DNA from 2 places in the Solibacillus sp. genome. Region 1 is predicted to be linked to the other one. Evidence: riboswitches for the same ligand, from Rfam matches in the RefSeq annotation. Region 1 holds a riboswitch; the other holds the start of a gene.
The links. Region 1 has a riboswitch for glycine ahead of ABS917_RS07225 (amino acid permease). Riboswitches for the same ligand answer to the same signal wherever they lie in the genome.

Region 1 (10,984 bases):
CGCAAAATCATACTGGGCGATAAACATTGTTGCCGTTGAACCCATCAACAAGATGAACAGCGATAAACTTACCGCTAACGTACTTGAACCAAAAATCGTACCGATCATAAACGCAAATATAATTGTCATAATTGTAGAACCGAGCGAATAAAGTGTCGTTTCGATAAATGTATTCTCTACGGTTTCCTGTACGACTTGCCCATCTACGATTGATAATGCAATTGCACTGTCCGTACCGAATAATGCCATACCGACAACTAATGCGACAACGATTCCAGCGGCAAATAGTACAATTCCATAAAGTATAGACGCAACAAGTTTCGAAAGTAAAATTTTCCATCTTGCAACAGGTCGTGTAAGAAGCATTTTAATCGTACCTGTACCAAACTCTGATGATACAATACCTGCCGCAATAACAACTGTAAAGATGCTTGTTACCATAATTGTCAATGTTAATGATAAATCAATATGTTCCGTAAATGTCATTGCATTTGATGATGGCAAATCATTGGCGATACGGTATTCGGCCATTGCAATTTCTTCCTTGAAATATTGCTCATCTTCCGGCATTAAATCTTCTGAAGCAAGCATTTCTTTTGGATGGGCCATCATTTCTTCATTTGCTGCTAAGCGCGCTTCTTTTGTACTTGAATCCACATCATAATATTTGTTCATCCCTGCAACGAATACGATTAGTACAATTAAGAGCCCGCACATGATCCAAGCATTTTTTTGCGACCACATTTTGATCCATTCATTTTTAACGTATTGCATCGATTGCACCTCCACCTGTCATCTCGATAAATTGATCTTCAAGACGCTTCTGAATCGGCTGGATTGTATAAAGATCAATGCCCGATTCAACTAATTTACGAATAAGTGCAGGCACTTCTTCTTTAGTCAGATTTAACACATAGCCGCCATTCTCTTTTGCTAACGGCTCTTCAAACATCGCCTGAAGCTGATCTGGCTGACCGACTTCAATGTAATATTGTGCTGCCGCGACATGTTGCAGTTCACGGATATCAATCAGCTCACCATTTTGAATAATCGCGATGCGGTCTACCATTAACTCGATTTCGGATAAAAGGTGACTCGATACAACGATTGCGACATTATCCTCTACCGCAATTTTGCGCAAATACATACGGAATTCACGGATACCAGCAGGGTCAAGACCATTTGTCGGCTCATCCAAAATTAAAAACTTTGGACGGTGCAGCATCGCCTGTGCCAGTCCAAGACGTTGACGCATCCCTAACGAATACGTTTTAACTTTTTCATTTATCCGATTTTGCAGACCGACTTGAGCTACAACTTCATCAATACGCTGTTTCGTTACTCCTTTATGCATACGGGCAAAGTGCTGCAAGTTTTTATACCCTGACATATATTTATACATTTCTGGGTTTTCAACGATTACACCGATATTACTGATCGCCTCTTCATAATTTGTCGACAGTTTTTTCCCATCGATGATTACTTCTCCTTTTGACGGATACATTAACCCCGTCATCATACGGATCGTCGTTGTTTTACCCGCTCCGTTCGGACCTAAGAAACCTGTTATTTGACCCGGATAAAACTCTAGATTCAAGTCCTTGATAATGTGTTTGCCTTTAATCGTTTTGTTCAAATTTTTAATTTCCACAATTGGCTGTGACAATTGTCCACACCTGCTTTCTGCTATTTCTTCTATTACAAGCATTTATTTTTGTACCAAGATGTTATATGTAGTGGCATGAATGACTTCACATGTAATAGATTCTAATTACTATACTGGATGAGTATGGAAAAAGTTTCATTAAATTATAATTTAGCGATAAAAAACCTCATCAGGTACTTCTGATGAGGCGAAACCAGTTATTAATATTCCCCAACCCATTCGTCTTTTAAAAGACCATAAACCGCATGATCGACATAGTGATTGTACAGCCATTCCGCCTGACGGATTGTCCCTTCATGCATAAAACCAAGGCGCTCTGCAATATGACGACTTTTCGTATTATTAACAGCAGCATGAATTTCGACTTTACCAAGCTTATATTCATTGAAGGCGATATCAATAATACCTTTCACAGCACGTGTCATAATGCCTTCCCCTTGATATTCTTCATCTAAAAAATAGCCGATTTCGCATTTTTTCAGAGACCAGTTAATCGTATTAATCGATACTTTCCCGACAAATTGCCCTTTATAAAAAATCGCTGTATCAAGGCCTTCACGTTTTGCGAATTTTTCTAGATTCATTCCGGCAAAATCGCGTGTATCTTCAACAGTTTTTGTATTATCTACCCATCCAAGCCATTCACGTAAATAATCGCGTGAACGGTCAATGAAAGCAAAGATTTCTTCAGCATCATTTTGTGTGATTAATTTTAATTGAATTTCATTATCTACTTCATAAAAGAACATTACTATCTCTCCAATCTAAGCTCCCATTTAAAACAATAAACCCTTTTTTATTTTCTTATCATATAGAGCTATTTCAGAATATGCAATTAAAATATGTAAACCTTTAATGATTTGTGTAAGTTTATCATTTTCGTAACGTTAATTGTGCACTTTTTAAAGAAAATTCGCAATATTCCTGTTTAGTATTTTGGTAAACTATCTATGAGGTGTTTTTATGGAAAACAATGAAAAAGCTTGGGGGAAGCTATTAAAATATTATCGTCAAAAAAAGAAGCAAAAACAGGATGACGTTGCATTCGGTATTTGTACCCCTTCATATTTAAGCCGGATTGAAAACGGGATCGTTATCGCAGAGCATTCGATGTATGAGCAGCTGTTTGAAAACTTGGGCATCGATTTCAACAAGCTCAAACAACAACTGAAAAGCCAAACCACTTTTTTGGAGCAGTTATATGAAAAATTATTGTCGAATGCCGAGTTTACTGTAGGTGAAATTGAACAATTAACCGCTATGCAAACCGAAGAGCAGCCGTTTGAACAGCAGCTGATGGCAAAGCTCGTGTATGCTCGTTTCCTTTACTCGAAAAAAGAAGATGATGTGGCGAGAACAATACTTAATGAAATCGAGCCGTTCGTCAGCTGGAAAAAAGACCGGGTCACTCAACTATTCGTAGCCATTACGACTTTCGGCCATCTTTCTTTTCAGGAATTTGAACAGTTGTCTAACAAAGAAGAAGACAGTCAATTTGCGCAATTTCTATCCAATGCTCACCCATTCGAACTGGCCAACTATCATTATCATATTGCTTTTGCAAATCACCGTAGCTACAAGTTACAAAAGGCACTGGAACATATTGAACTGGCACAGCAGTTTTTCATCCATCAGTATAAACCGTTGTTTCAGTTGAAGCTATTCTCCATGAAAGGTGTGATTTTCAATGATTCACATCGATTCCAGAAAGCTCTCAAGGAGTTTGAAGCAGGGCTAAATTTGCTTGAAAGTGTACCTTCAATCCAAACACCGATGCAATGGAGCTCATTGCATAACAATATCGCGTATTGTTACGAATGCCAGGAAAACTTTCCAGAAGCGTCCAAACATTATAAAACGGCAAATAACTACGATGAAGACCTGCATTCAGCAATTAACTGGATGCGCACATGCTTTGCGCAGAAGGATTTCAAACAGCTGGAAATACTATTAAAACGTTATGAAGAACATCAATTTTCTGTACCCCATCATATTTATCAGCGCAGACTATTGCAGTATGCGGTTGAATCTGCACATACGATCCGCGGATTGAAATTGCTGGAGGATGAAGCTTTTCCGCATTTCAACGAACAACAGTATTATTCGCTGATTCTGTTCTATGCTCCATTATGGGCACAGTTTTATGAGCAGCTCCATGCCTATAAACAGGCGAGCTACTGCTTTAGGCAGGCACTATATGCAAGTGAAAAAATACGGCAGAGAATGAGCAGCTAAGGGGTGATGATTTGGAGTTAAGAAAAGAGTATTTTTATTTGTGGTTCGGGTTTGGCGCATCCAAACTGGGAAGTTGGATTTACTTGATTGCGCTCAATCTATCGGTCTGGCATTTAACCGAGTCACCGGCAGCGGTTGCGGGCATCTATATTATCGGTCCGATTGCCCGCATTTTGTGCAGTTTTTTTGCGGGCTCCATCGTAGATAGAACCAATAAAAGAATCATCTTGATTGTTTGTGATGTTTTCCGCGCAGGTATCGTTTGTATGATGCCATTGCTCTCGGAAATTTGGCTCATCTACAGTTTGATCTTTTTGGCAAATATTGCAGTCTGTTTTGCCAATCCGAGCAGCACATTTATGATTACAAAACTCGTTTTGCCAAATGATCGCTTGCGTTTTAATGCCATCAACAGCATGCTCGGTTCAGGGAGCTTTATGATTGGCCCTGCTTTAAGTGGTGCCATTATCGCCATGAGCAGTACTGCCACTGCGATGTGGGTGAATGGGTTTATGCTTTTGTTTAGCTCATACATGATGTATTTGCTGCCAAATCCAGAGATCAAGTCGGCCACTCAATCATCTGTACTCACACTTGCTGTTATTCGAGATGATTTTATTACTGTCTGGAAATTTATCTCGCAACGCAAAACGCTGTTGAAATTCTTCGTTTTATATTCAACAGCGCTGATGATTTGCTTTTCACTTGATTCCCAGGAAATGTCGTTTTTAAAAGACTTTCATAAAGTGACGGATTCGGTATACGGCATCATTGTAGGAATCACAGGAATCGGTGCCATTGTCGGTGGCTATTTGGCTGTCCGATTCGTGAAGAAGCTGTCACTCGTTTCGTACATCGGCCTTGGATTTACATGTACCTTACTTTCCTACTTTATATTTTACTTTTCACATAATTTAATGATTGCGGTCGCTGCCTTTATTTTGCTCGGACTGTTTATGGCATTCAGCAATACGGGCTACGCGACATTTTACCAGCAAACAATCCCGACTGAATTGATGGGACGGTTCGGCAGTTCACTTGGACTGATCGAAAGTGTGATGCAGATCACTTTAACTTTGATTATCGGATTTTTGGCGGAAATCTACACGATTCAACTGACAACAAGCATCTTCGCTTTAATCGGTGTTGTCATCGCATGTATCGTTTATTTCCATCTGTTAAACAACAAACCATTGTTTGCAAAGGAGGAGCTAACTTGATAACCTACGAAACCATTTGCTACTGCTGTAAAAAACCTTTTTTATTAATAGAAGGAACAGTAAAATACCGGAACTACAAACGGAATATGAGCGGCAAATTTTCCTGTGATTCCTGTGACAATAAAATCTTCTCAGAAGCAAGAAGCCAATTTTTGCGAAAAATAAACTAATAGAAAAGACCGGGCTTCCTCGATGGAAACCCGGTTTTACATTTATTTCTTTCGAACCTTATAAAGAACAAACAGCAGTAAAAACCATAACGGTGTTAACAGCAGCGAAGTTCTCGTAGACTCGGAAATAGCCATAATGATTAGTAAAAACAGGAAGAATGCTAATATTAAATAGTTAACGAATGGTGTTAAAGGTGCTTTGAAAATTGAAGATTTATGTAATTCTGGATGACGCTTTTTGTAAATGATATGCGAAATCAGAATAATGCTCCAAACCCAAATAAAACAAATCGCACTAATTGTTGTCACGATACTGAATGCATCGTCCGGCATGAAATAGCTAAGCAATGCACCAATCGATACTACAACCGCAGAAAATAACAGACCATTTTGCGGCACCGCATTTTTGTTTAACTTACCGTAAGCTTTCGGTGCTTGTTTATTACTACTTAAACTGAACAGCATACGGCTCGTTGAGAACATTCCGCTATTTCCTGCAGAAGCAGCTGATGTCAGCACAACAAAGTTAATCAAACCTGCTGCAATTGGAATTCCTACCAATGCGAAAACCTGAACGAATGGCGAGCTTGCTGCACTTAATGTATCCCAAGGGTTGATTGTTAAAATTACAAATAATGCCCCTACATAAAACAGCAGAATACGAACGGGAATTTTATTAATAGCAGATGGGATATTCTTTTGCGGGTTTGCCGTTTCAGCAGCAGCAACCCCTACTAATTCAACCCCAACGAATGCAAAGACAACCATTTGGAATGCCATTAAAAATCCAAATGTACCATTCGGGAACAATCCGCCATGCTCCCATAAATTCGAGACAGCAACCTTGCCTGTATCAGTCTCAAAACCAATGATCAACAATACAATGCCTATCGCAATCAACGCAACAATTGTGATGATTTTAATTAACGCAAACCAAAACTCCAGCTCTCCGAAAAGTTTGACCGTCAATAAATTCAGAATAAGTAAGACTACTAAACATGCGATAGCCGGTACCCATTGCGGGATGTCGAACCAGTACTGCGTGTACATACCGACAGCGATAATATCCGCCATTGCCGTCATAATCCAGCAGAACCAGTATGTCCAGCCGGTAATATAGCCTGCCCAATCCCCTAGGTATTCAGTGGCGAACTCGGTAAATGATGCATAGCCGCCTTTTGATAAAAGCAATTCGCCAAGTGCACGCATTACGAAAAATAGTGCGATTCCAACGATTAAGTATGCAAAGATAATAGAAGGTCCTGCAAGTGAGATCGCTTTACCTGACCCTAAAAACAACCCCGTTCCGATTGTTCCTCCAATCGCTATTAACTGAACGTGGCGATTTTTCAGGTCGCGCTTTAATTCTTGTTGTTCCAAAACGATTCCTCCAAAGGATAAGTATTTTGTCTGTTTACACAGCGCAAAATAATAAGTACTTCACCGCGGTCCATCAAGTAATTTTTTCTGGAAAATTAAAACAGGGACTGATTATGCGCCAGTCCCTGTTTGTAAGAATAATCGATCTCGCCTCTGCGAAATCGCGTCCAGATTTCAAAAAATCTGTGACATCTATCGAGGGCTTTTCATGAAACAAAGGGTATTTTTCTCACACCTAATGTTAAAGAGAAGCATCTCTCATTACTCTTCTGTCCTTTTGCCTGAGATTATGAACCCTTCGGCGACGCGAATTATCGCGCTCTCTCCAGAAACTGCTCCCGCCAGTAGTTTTATCCACGGCGATCAACGCTTGATATGTATGCAATTAGTTGCCTATAGTTCCCTGGCATCTTCCAGTTTTCTATAGTTCGCGTTCAATACTATTATTGTACGATAATTCATATTACCAATTTTTTGCCCGTCTTACAATGGATAAACGTAGCCTGTTATTATGTAAATAGCAATTTAACCTTATTCCCAACATAATGTTTTCTATTTGCAGAAAATTTATGACCAAAAAAATATTACACCGAAAATTCGATATTTTCAGTGTAATATTCATATAGAGGAATTGGTAGCCCCTCGTATTACTGTATTCGTTTAATGCAGTTTTTCCTGAACCGTCGAATCTTCTTCATATGTTGTCCGATTGATATCAATCAGCTTACCTTTTGTTGTGTCTGTCTTTTTCATTTTGACAACATAAGTATTGTCTAAAGCTATTTCTGTGCAGGCGATGTCTTTCTCGCTTCGAATATTTTCCGGATAGTTTAAGGTAATGACTAAAGTATCCCCATCTTTTTCGATTTCTTCAATTTCTCTTCCACAGCCATCTGAATATCCTGTGACAAACAGTACTTCCTCTTTTTCAAAATCGACAGGTGGAACCGATTCAAAACCAAAAATCTCTGCCCAAGTAGTATAAAGCTTTTCATCCTGCACGATTGAAATACTCGTACCAACCTCAGGAGGTATCGAATCCAAATGAAACAGTAATTCATATTCTACTTTATTCTCATTATTTTCTTCCTGCACGGGTTCAGTTGAATCGGATGATGTTTCGTTTTCTTTCATATTACATGCTGCAAGGACCAAGATCATCCCCACGACCAACATGTAACTTAGCCACCTCTTCAATATCAACCACCTCATTCCTTTCCTTATTAGTCGTTTAAAAAATCAAAAAGTTACAAAATAGCCCTCATTATATTTGTTAATATTGGTTAATTTAAACTTACTTGAGAAAATCAAATAAACTAATAATTCAGCAAGTAAGCTTTTATCATTATATGGCGTATAATGTAGTTGTTTATCCAACTATTACACCATTCTCTTGGAGGGTTTGTACAGATGAGTACACGTATTGAAAAAGACTTTTTAGGCACATTAGAAATTCCAAAGGACGTTTATTACGGCGTTCAAACAACTCGTGCATTAGAAAATTTCCCGATTACTAAAATGACAATGCACCCTGAATTAATTCGTGCATTTGCCATCGTAAAGAAAAGTTCGGCACTTGCAAATGCCGATATCGGCAAATTGGATCCAGTAATTGCTAATGCAATTGCACAAGCATCAGATGACATTATTTCAGGACTATTACATGACCAGTTCGTTGTAGATCCAATTCAGGGCGGAGCAGGCACTTCAATGAACATGAATGCCAATGAAGTAATTGCAAACCGTGCACTGGAAATTTTAGGGGAAGAAAAAGGTACTTATTCAATCATTAGTCCTAACAGCCATGTCAATATGGCGCAGTCAACAAATGATGCATTCCCATCGGCTATTCATATTGCAACAGTTTCTACGTTAAATAATTTAATTATGGCGATGGAAATGATGCGTGATAGCTTTATCAGAAAATCAGTAGAATTCGATTCAATCGTTAAAATGGGTCGTACGCATTTACAAGATGCTGTACCAGTTCGTTTAGGCCAGGAATTCGGTGCATACGCTGCCGTTGTTTCCCGTGATATTGCTCGAATCAAAAAAGCGCAGCAAACAATGCTGCAAATCAATATCGGTGCAACTGCAATCGGGACAGGCCTGAATGCGGACCCTGAATATATGAAATTGGCAGTAGAAAACATCGCGACTTACAGTGGTTTCCCGTTCATAAAAGTTGACAATTTAATTGACGGTACACAAAACACCGATACGTATGCAGAAGTATCATCAATGTTAAAAATCGCAATGATGAATATGTCAAAAATCTGTAATGACTTACGCTTAATGGCATCAGGTCCAAAAGCCGGATTTGCAGAAATCCGCTTACCGGAGCGTCAACCAGGTTCTTCTATTATGCCAGGTAAAGTAAATCCTGTTATGCCGGAAGTCATTAACCAAATCGCATTCCAAGTAATCGGTAATGACGTGACAATATCACTTGCTTCAGAAGCAGGACAATTTGAGCTGAATGTAATGGAACCAGTTCTAGTATTTAATCTGCTTCAGTCGATTGAAATTATGACAAACGGCTTTACAGTATTTACAAAATACTGTCTTGATCATATTGAAGCAAATGAAGCGCGACTGCATGATTATGTAGAACGTTCAATCGGAGTAATTACAGCACTGGCTCCACATTTAGGCTATGAGCGTTCAAGTCAAATTGCACGTGAAGCACTGCATAGCGGCAAATCTGTACGCGAACTTTGCTTAATGTACAACTATTTCACGCTTGAGCAGTTGGATATTATTTTAAATCCATTCGAATTAACGCAACCAGGTATTGCTGGTGAACGAGCATTTGAAAAACATTAATAAAATTTAAAACGAAAGCTCCGCCGAGATCTTCCCGGCGGAGCTTTTTTCTTTAAATATAGAGTACTTCTTTGGCGAGTGAAATTGCACGCTTGCTGACTTCTAACTTATCTCCGTCCGCATTAAGCTTCACGACACCATTCGGTTCATCAAAAATGGACTTCAGCTGTGCTTTCGGTTTGACCCCAACCATCATTGGTCCTCTTTCAGCCTCATCCGTTCGCACCTTTTCCTGCTCTCGTGCGACACCTTGTTCTTCTCCGATTTTCGGGAAGGCTGTAGTTTGTTGCTGTAAATTTCGGGGACGTGTCTGATTATTTAAACTTGAACTCCCTGTGCCAACAGAACGAATCATAAAGATCCCCCTTTATTTATCTTTTCTTACTTTTTCGTATATCAATATCCGCGTATATTTCGGTTTCCTGTAGTGCCTGATTAGCAAGCTGATCCGCTTCACCGTTTAGCTTGCGGTCAATATATTGATACTCCGGTCGAATGCCAAGTTTTTGGAGCTTAGCATCGATTTTATCCGCCCATGTTGTCAAAACACTATCGGTTACTGCCCATTCGCCGTTCATTTCATTAATAACGACTTGAGAATCACCGTAAACTTTTATTTTCTGGTGATGGACGCCCATTTCCTCAAGCTGTTCAACCGCAAGATTCAATGCAGCATATTCCGCTTCATTGTTTGATGTTAAATACTCCGCGAGCTGGTTCGTCCGCAAGCGATAGTTTTTCCCATTCTGTTTATAATAGACAACAATCCCTAAACCGGCCAGCTTTTCTTCTCTATTAAAACCGCCATCGAAATACACTTCCACTTCGGTAGGTTCTGTTTCGAGAGATTTCAAATATTTTTTCAGCTCTTTTAATGTCCATGTACAGTCATGTTCATCTGTCATCACAATATTTTTTGTGCGACCAGTATTTTCCATATCCAGTACGAGCGTATAGGCATGCGCTGCAGGAATTGCATCACTTCGCCATGTTATTTCCTGCTTTGTCTTTGTAATGTATTGCCATTCAATCGTCAATTCCAATCGGCTCTCCCCTTCCATTTTTCGTTTGCTGCAAATCTTCTTTGTAGAACATGCTAATACATAATGTACTAACCATTATGCCAACTATAAACGGTGGTGATACAAAAAATAAAAAATACGCGCTGCCGACCGGTGCTTTCATAAGGTATCCGAATACGATTGGCTGCAGAATACAAAAAATAAAGCTTGTTAAGTAAAGTGCCCGTTTGCTGTAATTTTTACGCATGAAGTACAGCACATAATACCAGGGAATCACGACAAAAAAATAAATCGGCAAAACATAAATAATTATGGACATGGCCGTACCGAATGTAATCGATTCATTTATATAAGGCAATGAAAATGCAATAAAAACCATGACCGCCATGACATAAGGTAAAAAACCGGTTAAAATGATTTGCCAACTCTTCATCACATTCCCCCTATTTCCAATCATTATACCAA
Region 2 (10,984 bases), on a different contig from region 1:
AAATTCCATTGTAAAGTGAATTTTGTATGGTTTCTATTATTATCGTATGGTTGTCTACTACATAGTTCCACATCAAGTATAAGAAAGGCAATATAATAAGATTAATAAAATGTTTGACTACGTCTTGTCCATAACTAAGTAATAGTTCATGTACAAATTTTTTAAATCCGGTTTTTTCTCTACTTGCACTTTCTAAACGACTATCAATTATATCTATAAGATCTTCATATGAAGTCCGTTGCTTTTCATTAACTGTATTATTAAAAGGTATCTCACTGCTACCGTTTGTGTATTTTTGTTTATTTTTATCATCGTATTCTTCAAATACCTCACTTATTTCTCGAATAGAAAAGTTGTTTAGTAAGTTAAATGATTTTGCAAAGTTAATTGAATCGAAATGTTTAATAGAAGAAACTAACTTTTGGTTAGAGTTAGACCAATCATTACGAGTGATGTTTTTGATTGCTTGGTGTAACGAACTAGTTTGAGTAGCCCAATCTTTACGAGCGATGTTTTCGACTGCTTGGTGTAACGAACTAGTTTGAGTAGCCCAATCTTTACGAGCGATGTTTTCGACTGCTTGCTGAATATTTGATAGAGAATTGAAATCCATTTTATTATATTTTGCCATAACATGCTCCTATCCCCATGATTTGTATATTATAAGTGTAACACAGGTACATTTATTTATGAAAATTGAAAAAGGTTGTATTTCAAAGCATTTATACTGATGCTTCAAGGTCAAGTCGAGGCATATAAACTAAACCATAATGAATATCCGGCTTCGGCCTCAGATTTAGTTAAAGAGGATTATATTGTAGAAGAAGATTTAAGATGTCCGGATAATACGGAAATTAAAATAGTGGACGGTAAAGTCATTGGACCTGAGACCAGTGAAACGTAACGAAGATGCAGAAAGTTAAATCACTGTTAACAGATGAAAAAGGATTTACATTAATCGAAATGCTCATCGTCCTCTTTATTTTTTTAGTCGTCAATTCAGCGATTCTCTATTTTTCACAAAAGCCGTTAATGGATTTTACAGAAAAACAGGTAATGAACCAAAATGAGATGTTAATACGTATGACACAATTACTATCCATTGAGACCGGAACGTACCATAGCTTTGAAATTATTAACTGTCACCGTATTCAAGTAAGGGAGCGCAATACTTCTAATATAATTTATGATCAGCGAATAGCTCGGGCAATTGACATGTATTTATCCACTCCAAATAACCGGCTGGTATTTAATACGAGAGGCAATGTCCAGGCGTTTGGACGACTAACGTACCATTTTGAGAATAAAAGCCATCAATACACTGTTAATATCGGGAAAGCCAGAATTTTAGAAAAGGAGATTTTTCATGAACCAGGAAGGACTAACTCTTGTAGAAACACTGTTAGCAGTCGTCATTTTGTTTTTCCTTTCGTCGACAATCATTCCGTTCACATTTAATATGAAACAGCAAATAGCCATACAAAAAGTACAAGCCCATGCTGCAGAAGCAGCTTTTATAGGAGCCATGAAATATAAAAGGTTTGGACAATCAGCCGGAGTACAGCAAATTGATGGCGTTCAGTTTCAATGGAGTTATGATGAAAATCAAGTATGTGTCCAATATGACAACAATGAAAAAGAAGAGGAACTGTGTGTATGAAATGGAGGCAAATATTAAATGAGCGAGGTTTTACACTACTGGAAAGCTTGTTTCAGTTAACTGTGTTTGTACTTTTTACCGCAATAAGCCTGCTTATCCTTATATGGGTTCGGGATCTTCAACAGCTTGAAAGGATGAAAGATGAGGTGAACTGGGAATTGTTCGTTTATGATCTACATCAATACAATATGAATTCTGCATCTGGTAGGGTGCTGAGTTCGAATATGCTGCAACTGGAAATATTAAATGACCCGGAGGAGCGGTTGTTTGTGTTTGATAAATCAGAACAGCATTTGCGTAAAAGGTCGAATAAAGGGGGGAATGAAATTATGCTGCCTTTTGTTGAGAAATGGGAGCTGGCAGTTGATGAAAATGAAGTGAATATGAGAGTAGAGATGAAAAATGGAACAAAGCGAGAAAGAGACATCGTATTACCATTGCCTGCAAAATGAGAAAGGTGCATTATTTTTGCTGGCAGTATTTTTATTGTTCATAGTTTCCGGAGCTGCTGTTTTCTATACAAATGCATATTTTGCGCAAATAAAAGTATATAATTCATTGGAATCTATTTACGTTCGTGCTACGATAAATATGCTAAATTTACCTTAAAGTTCGACTTCTTTTTGCAAAGTCGAAAAAATGTCGCATTATGCGATTTGGTTTGACCTAAAAATATTTCTATTTATGACGCAAAATAGAAACGAAAGAATAGGTAGAGGCGTAATTAATTAAGTAGTCCGTAATAGAAGAAGGTGAACAGCATGCGAAAAATTTATTTAGTAGGATTTATGGGGTGCGGAAAAAGTGCGATTGGAAGACGTTTAAGTTTTTTCTTGAAAATGCCGTATTACGATATGGATCATGAAATTGTACGACAGCAGGGTATGACAATTCCTGAAATTTTCGAGAAATACGGCGAAGCACACTTCCGAAAAATCGAGACGGAATTTTTAAAGAATTTTCGTGATGAAGCATGCATTATCGCTACAGGCGGTGGGGTAGCCGTGAATGAAGAAAACAGGAAAATTATGCGCCGGACAGGGCTTGTATTTTTTCTTGATGCAAAATTTGAAGATATTTATATGCGTATTCGGAATGATAAAAACCGTCCCATTGTTCAAACATCAACGGAGCAAGATTTGGAAAACCTGTATCACCAACGCAGAAAGAGTTATCGACTAGCTGGGCATATACAAGTACTGACAGCCGGGAGAACATTAAGACAGATTGTTGAGTATATCGGGTTTCAGGTAAAACGCCTTAAAGGCGAATGATTTCTAAATATTTTTCGTTAATGTTCGTATTTTGAATAAAATTAAAAAAAGATTGCGTTTGCATTATATTCAATGTTAGGATATTGCTAAGAACAGCAATAACATGAAGTGAATAATCTAACGCGGATGATGGTACGGGGAGAGAACGTGATGTCACGTCGCCGAAGGAGCAAATAGCCATGCTATGAATCTCTCAGGCAAAAAGACTCGTATTGGACGCAACTCTGGAGAGTGCTGTTATAGCTAATGTTGCAAACAGCCACCAACGGGGAAAGCCTAAATTGTGATAGTAGATCAAATTTGGGTGTAACTTTCAGGTGCAAGGACAGAGAATCTCGGTAAAGGGGATTCGTCTGTCTTTTTTTTGTGGAGAAATCGGCTTTTAATATTCTGATGATTCTAATAAAAAGATAGATTTACACTTTGATAGGTGTAATGTTGTTTCCCCCTTTGCAAAGCAAAACGATTATACATAACTTAAGGAGGAAATGAACATGACAAATGAATTAAAGCGCACTCCACTATTTGATGAATATGCAAAGTATGGTGGGAAAACTGTTGATTTTGGCGGCTGGGAATTACCGGTACAATTTTCTTCGATCAAAGAGGAGCATGATGCGGTACGTAACCGTGCAGGACTTTTTGATGTATCCCACATGGGGGAGATTATCGTAGAAGGTCCGGATGCACTTGTCTATCTACAAAAGATGCTTTCCAACGATATTTCTAAAATTACAGTTGGCGGGGCTCAATACAGTGCACTATGCTATGAAGATGGCGGTGTTGTCGATGATTTACTGACATACCGTTTGGAAGATAGCCGTTATTTACTATGTGTTAATGCAGCGAACATTGAAAAGGACTTTGAATGGTTACAGCAGCATGTCGAAGAGGATGTCAAAGTGACAAATATGTCAGATGACTATGCTCAAATCGCTTTGCAAGGACCATTATCTCAGGAAGTTCTTCAAACATTAACAGCAACAGACTTAACAGCAATTAAATACTTTAAATTCCAGGACAATGTAGATGTAGGCGGTCATTCGGTACTTGTTTCTCGCTCTGGCTATACAGGGGAAGACGGATTTGAAATTTACGGTGCACCAGCAGCAATTGTTGATCTTTGGAACAAAATTTTGGAAGCAGGAAAAGACAAAGGTGTAGTAGCTGCAGGTTTAGGAGCACGTGATACACTTCGCTTTGAAGCTTGCCTACCATTATATGGCCAAGAGATTTCAAAAGATATTTCACCACTGGAAGCGGGCATTGGCTTTGCAGTGAAGTTGGCGAAAGATCCGCAATTTATCGGTCAGCGAGCATTAATTGACCAAAAAGAAAATGGCCTAACACGTAAATCTATAGGTATCGAGATGATTGATAAAGGTATTCCTCGTCATGGCTATAAAGTATTTAAAGATGGCGAAGAGATTGGCTTTGTAACTACCGGAACTCAGTCACCAATGACAAAGCGCAATATCGGTCTAGCTTTAATCGACGCAAATTTCACAGAAGTTGGAACTGAATTAGAAATTGAAGTACGAAAAAATAGAGCAAAAGCAGTTGTTGTAGAAACTCCATTTTACAAACGTGCAAAATAAAGTGAAACTTCAATCAGTGGGGTCTTCATCCCCCTAGATTGATAGTTGAACCAATCTGCTGCCTTTCGAGGAAGATAAATTACTACCCGTTAATGCGGGATTAAACTTTTGAAAAGAGGGTTAACAATGAAACATCGTTATTTACCAATGACGGAACAAGATAAACAAGAAATGTTAGACCGTATCGGGGTTGCGACAATTGATGAGCTTTTCGAGGATATTCCTGAGAAAGTTCGCTTCCAAGGAAGCTACAATATTAAACCTGCAAAGTCAGAAGCTGCTTTAATGAAGGAACTGGCACAACTCGCTTCAAAAAATAAAGATACAGCAAGCAATGTTTCGTTTTTAGGTGCTGGTGTCTACAATCACTATAAACCGGTAATTGTCGATCACGTTATTTCACGTTCGGAATTCTATACTGCGTACACACCATATCAGCCGGAAATTTCTCAAGGTGAACTTCAAGCGATTTTTGAATTCCAGACGATGATCGCAGAATTGACAGGCATGGATATTGCAAACTCTTCTATGTATGATGGCGGTACGGCATTGGCAGAAGCGGGTATGCTTGCTGCAGGTCATACACGTCGTGGTAAATTACTTGTTTCAGGGACTGTACATCCGGAGTATCAAGATGTTGTGAAAATGTATGCAACAGGACAATCAATTGAAGTCGTTACAATTCCTGCAAAAGACGGTGTGACAGACATCGAAGCACTAAAAGACTTAATTGATGATCAAACAGCTGGTGTAATCGTTCAATATCCGAACTTCTTTGGTCAAGTTGAAAACCTACAGCCGCTTGCAGACATTACACATGATGCAAAAGGATTATTTATCGTATCTGCAAACCCGTTAGCTCTTGGCGTTTTAACACCTCCTGGAAAATTAGGGGCAGATATTACTGTTGGGGATGCACAAGTATTCGGAATTGCTGAAGCATTCGGTGGTCCACACTGTGGTTATTTCGCTGTAACGAATAAGTTAATGCGTAAAGTACCGGGCCGTCTTGTTGGGGAAACAGTAGACCAAGATGGACGTCGTGGTTATGTATTGACATTGCAAGCACGTGAGCAGCACATTCGTCGTGACAAAGCGACATCTAATATTTGTTCTAACCAGGCATTGCTGGCACTTGCTTCTTCAGTAGCAATGACAGCCCTTGGAAAACAAGGTATGCAGGAAATGGCGAAACAAAATATCGTGAAGACACGCTTTGCTAAAAATGCTTTTGAAGCAGCTGGTTTTGAAGTTGCTTATCAAGGTGCACACTTCAACGAAATCGTAGTAAATACAAAGCATAATGTGACAATGCTAAACAAAGCATTAATCGAAAAAGGGATTATCGGCGGATTTGACTTAGGTCGTGTTTATCCACAATTAGAAAATCATGCACTCATTGCTGTTACGGAAATCCGTACAAAAGAAGAAATCGAGCAATTAGTTGCAGAAATGGGGGCTTACAATGCATAACGAAAACCAATCACTCATTTTCGAAATTACAAAACCAGGTCGTGTCGGCTACAACTTAGAGCCATTGGATGTTCCTGATTTTGATCTAGAAGAACTTCTGCCGAAAGAGTTAGTACGCCAAGAAGCGGCTGAACTGCCGGAAGTTGCAGAATTAGATATTATGCGTCACTATACAGCACTTTCAAAACGTAACCACGGTGTGGATTCAGGCTTCTACCCGCTTGGTTCTTGTACGATGAAATACAATCCGAAAATCAATGAAACGGTTGCACGCTATGCTGGTTTTGCCAATGTTCACCCATTACAAGATGAGTCAACAGTACAAGGTGCAATGGAATTATTATATGACCTGCAAACATCCCTTCAAGAAATTACAGGTATGGATGAAGTAACATTACAGCCGGCAGCAGGCGCACATGGTGAATGGACAGCATTAATGATGATCCGAGCATTCCATGAGGCAAATGGGGAAGGTCACCGTAACAAAGTAATCGTACCGGACTCAGCTCACGGTACAAACCCGGCTTCTGCTACAGTTGCAGGTTTTGAAACAATCACAATCAAATCAGGTGAAGACGGCTTAGTTGATCTTGAAGATTTACGCCGTGTTGTCGGTCCTGATACAGCAGCGCTTATGCTGACAAACCCGAACACTTTAGGCTTATTCGAAGAAAATATTTTAGAAATGGCTGAAATCGTGCACGGTGTCGGCGGTAAGGTTTACTATGACGGCGCGAACTTAAACGCTGTTATGAGTAAAGCACGTCCTGGCGACATGGGCTTTGACTGTGTTCACTTAAACTTACACAAAACATTTACAGGTCCACACGGTGGTGGTGGTCCGGGTTCAGGTCCAGTCGGGGTAAAAGCGGATTTAATCCCATTCCTGCCTAAACCAGTATTAGTGAAAAAAGAAGATGGTACATTCCACTTCGATTACAACCGTCCACAATCAATCGGTCGTGTAAAACCTTACTACGGAAACTTCGGCATTAATGTCCGTGCATATACGTATATCCGATCAATGGGACCAGATGGCTTAAAGGCTGTAACAGAATATGCTGTACTAAATGCAAACTACATGATGCGCCGTCTGGAAGAGCATTTTGATTTACCGTACGACCGTCATTGTAAGCATGAATTCGTGCTATCAGGCCGTCGTCAGAAAAAATTAGGTGTTCGTACATTGGATATAGCAAAACGCCTTCTTGATTTTGGCTACCATCCACCAACAGTATACTTCCCATTAAATGTGGAAGAGGGTATTATGATCGAGCCAACAGAAACAGAATCAAAAGAGACATTGGATGCATTCTGTGATGCAATGATTCAAATTGCTCAAGAAACAATCGATAACCCATCAATCGTACAAGAAGCACCACATACAACGGTAATCAGCCGTTTAGATGAAACGCGTGCTGCACGTACACCGGTATTACGTTATACAAAAAAAGAAAAAGTAACAATTTCATAAATTGTGACAAAAAGGTCAGAGTTGTTTTCTGACCTTTTTTCTATGAGTAAGGTTAGACTTCTAACGTGTCACTATATAATAGTAGGAACTGCTGATATTCAGACTATTTCAATTCGTTGGGCAGGTGAATGAAAATTAAAAAGCCCTCTACGATGTAGAGAACTTTTAGAATTAGTTTTTCGATTTAACTTTACCTGTCCAAGTTTTGAAACCACCTTGTAATTGGAACAGTTGGCTATAGCCTTTTTTCTTTAATGTCAGCGCTGCTCGTGCACTACGACCAGAGTTTTGGCAATAAAGGTATACAGGCAGGTCTGGACGGATTTCTTTATGACGTGTATTAAGTTGCGTCATCGGAATGTTTCGAGCACCTAAGATGTGTCCCGCTTCAAATTCTTTAGGTTCGCGTAAATCGATTAATTGTGCTTTACGGTAGCCTTCAATAAATTGCTCCTGTGTTAAATTTGTTACGGATTTTTTCAAGCGCATAGAGTTGATTACTACGTAAGCAACGATTACTACTAAAATTACTAGAATCGTATATAAAATTGTCACTGCGATATTGCCCCTTTCTTTCTGTACTATCTATTATAAGAGATGAACTAGAGTTAGTCGAGCGAGTTTGTTAAAATGAATTGGTGGAGGCGAAAAATTGTGAAAAAACAATGGTATTTTATAAATTCGGGTCCATGCAGCCCGGCCTATAACATGGCACTGGATGAAGCATTGCTGGATTGGCATAGCCAAGGGGAAATCCCGCCGGTTATTCGTTTTTATGAGTGGAATCCTGCAACATTATCAATCGGTTATTTCCAGCAAGTACATAAAGATATTAATTTAGAAGCTGTAAAAAAGCAAAACTTAGGTTTCATCCGTCGACCTACAGGTGGACGTGCCGTTTTACATGACCAGGAGCTTACATATTCAGTGATTGTGTCAGAGAGCTACCCAAATATGCCGGAAACCGTTACAGAGGCATATCGTGTCATTAGCGAAGGAATTTTACAAGGGTTCCGTCTTTTAGGACTGGACGCTTATTTTAGTGTGCCGGAGACGAAGGAACAACTGGATGATCTGAAGAAACCGAAGAGCGCGGTATGTTTTGATGCGCCGAGCTGGTATGAGCTTGTGGTTGAAGGGAAAAAAGTAGCGGGCAGTGCGCAAACACGTCAAAAAGGTGTAATTTTGCAGCATGGCGCCATTTTACTTGATCTGAACGAAGAACTGCTGCTATCGGTATTTAATTTTGCTACGGCTGAGGCTAAAGAAAAAATGCGGAAAAAGTTACCCGAAAAAGCGGTTGCGATGAATCAGTTTGTCGACACACCATTCACAGTCGAGCAATGTGTAGACGCATTTTCTAAAGGATTTGAAATAGCTTTGAACATAGAACTAATTCCTTATGTATTAACAGAGCAGCAAACTCAATATGTAGAACAATTGATGCAAAATAAATATTTGACAGATGAATGGAATTTCAAAAAATAGATTACGAACGTGTGTTTTTATTTTTTGCAAAAAAATTTTTATACCCGAAACGTTGATATAGATGGATTCAACAAAAACAAAAAAAAATCAACCCCTTGTTTGAAAAAAAGATTTATTGTAATCTTTTTTAAGTGAAATTATATAACCCAACATATAGAATGGTATTTAATAAATTAGCACAATATATGGTATAAAATGTGTTTAGTTTACATTCGTGAAGGGAACCTTAAAATTATTAAATCGTTCAAAGGGGGCTTACGCGGTGGCAAGTGTTTTAGAACAATCCATCCAAGTCAATCAATTAAATCAAGATATTGAGCAATTTCCTCAAGTGCACCCGATCACACCGGATATGCATATTACGCATAAAGGTGTATCTCGTCTTGTAATGATTGACCGTTATTCTTTTAAAGATACGGAAAAGAAAACATTAAAAACAGGGGATTTTGTTGTTTTGACAGTTAAACAAGATCCTAAATTCCCGGCGCGTGGACTTGGCATTATTCATTCGATTAATCAGGAAAAGAAAACCGCCCTTATTAAAATTGACGAAGATTACCGTCATGTATTAGAAGGCGAAGAACAAGAGACAGGTATTATCGAACGGTCATTGGATATTATTGAAAAGCCGCTCGAAATTTTTTATGAGCAAATTGCGAAGCGTAATGCGACAGGCTTAGCCTCAGTTGAAAAAACAGAAGAAAAGCGCAAGGAATGGTTCGGGAAGTTTTACGAAGAGCTTGTGTCGATGAACTTTATCCCTGCAGGACGTGTAATTTACGGAGCAGGTTCAGAAACAGAAGTAACATTCTTCAACTGTTATGTAATGCCATTTGTAGCCGATTCCCGTGAAGGCATCAGTGATCACCGCAAGCAAGTAATGGAAATTATGAGCCGTGGTGGTGGTGTTGGTACGAACGGTTCGACACTTCGCCCTCGCAATACATTGGCACGCGGTGTAAACGGTAAATCAAGCGGATCAGTAAGCTGGCTAGATGATATTGCCAAACTGACACATCTTGTTGAGCAAGGTGGATCGAGACGTGGAGCCCAAATGATTATGCTGGCAGATTGGCATCCGGATATTGTGGAGTTTATCATTTCAAAAATGCAAAATCCGCGTATTCTGCGTTATTTGATCGAGAATACAGCAGACGAAACAATTATTCGTCTTGCAAAAGAAAAATTAAAATTCAAGCCTTTAACACAGCAGGAAGATGCGATGTATCAAGGCATTGTGAACTATAAAAATATTGAAGGTTTTGGCGGATTTAACGAAGCGATTATTCGTGACGCTGAAACAAAGCTGCGTGATGGCGGAACGTATTCAGTCCATAATCCGGATTTCCTGACAGGCGCTAATATTTCGGTTACATTAACAAAAGAGTTTATGGATGCTGTAGAAAACGATCAGGACTTCGAATTGCGCTTCCCGGATGTAGAGAACTACACTCCGGCTCAAATGCTGGATTACAATGAAAAATGGCATGAAGTTGGCGATGTTCGCGAGTGGGAGAAACTTGGTTACCCGGTTCGTACGTACCGCACTATCAAAGCAAAAGAACTGTGGAATTTAATCAATGTCTGCGCAACATATGCAGCAGAACCGGGGATTTTCTTCATTGATAACGCCAACGACATGACAAACGCAAAAGCGTACGGTCAGAAAGTTGTTGCGACAAATCCGTGCGGAGAACAACCATTAGCACCATATTCCGTTTGTAACTTAGCTGCTGTTAACCTGGCGAAGTTTGCAAACAAAGAAACGAAAACAGTTGATTTTGAAGCGTTACGCAAAACGGTAAAAGTTGGCGTACGTATGCAGGACAATGTTATCGATGCAACACCGTACTTCCTGGAAGAAAATAAAAAGCAGGCACTAGGTGAACGTCGAGTTGGTCTTGGTGTAATGGGTCTTGCCGATTTGTTAATCTACTGTGAAAAAGAATACGGTTCTGAAGAAGGCAATGCACTAGTAGATGAAATCTTCAAGACAATTGCGGTTGCAGCGTATGAA

Region 2: it holds a riboswitch for glycine, as region 1 does, so the genes downstream of both, gcvT (glycine cleavage system aminomethyltransferase GcvT) here and ABS917_RS07225 (amino acid permease) in region 1, are expected to answer to the same signal.

What each region holds. Positions count from the first base shown of each region.
Region 1 is NZ_JBELZM010000005.1:103,097-114,080, reverse strand. Features, by position in the region: gene ABS917_RS07250 (ABC transporter permease subunit) at 1-774, opposite strand, end outside; gene ABS917_RS07245 (ABC transporter ATP-binding protein) at 761-1,666, opposite strand; gene ABS917_RS07240 (GNAT family N-acetyltransferase) at 1,867-2,415, opposite strand; gene ABS917_RS07235 (sugar-phosphatase) at 2,630-3,901, shown strand; gene ABS917_RS07230 (MFS transporter) at 3,913-5,121, shown strand; gene ABS917_RS07225 (amino acid permease) at 5,334-6,671, opposite strand; glycine riboswitch at 6,931-7,010, opposite strand; gene ABS917_RS07220 (dehydrogenase) at 7,332-7,847, opposite strand; gene aspA (aspartate ammonia-lyase) at 8,082-9,497, shown strand; gene ABS917_RS07210 (DNA primase) at 9,550-9,852, opposite strand; gene ABS917_RS07205 (DUF771 domain-containing protein) at 9,869-10,540, opposite strand; gene ABS917_RS07200 (ATPase) at 10,524-10,952, opposite strand.
Region 2 is NZ_JBELZM010000002.1:277,533-288,516, forward strand. Features, by position in the region: gene ABS917_RS03520 (hypothetical protein) at 1-631, opposite strand, end outside; gene ABS917_RS03525 (competence type IV pilus major pilin ComGC) at 731-904, shown strand; gene ABS917_RS03530 (prepilin-type N-terminal cleavage/methylation domain-containing protein) at 910-1,458, shown strand; gene ABS917_RS03535 (type II secretion system protein) at 1,367-1,660, shown strand; gene comGF (competence type IV pilus minor pilin ComGF) at 1,657-2,112, shown strand; gene ABS917_RS03545 (shikimate kinase) at 2,422-2,934, shown strand; glycine riboswitch at 3,061-3,153, shown strand; glycine riboswitch at 3,157-3,265, shown strand; gene gcvT (glycine cleavage system aminomethyltransferase GcvT) at 3,429-4,532, shown strand; gene gcvPA (aminomethyl-transferring glycine dehydrogenase subunit GcvPA) at 4,659-6,005, shown strand; gene gcvPB (aminomethyl-transferring glycine dehydrogenase subunit GcvPB) at 5,998-7,479, shown strand; gene ABS917_RS03565 (rhodanese-like domain-containing protein) at 7,651-8,034, opposite strand; gene ABS917_RS03570 (lipoate--protein ligase family protein) at 8,131-8,967, shown strand; gene ABS917_RS03575 (vitamin B12-dependent ribonucleotide reductase) at 9,230-10,984, shown strand, end outside.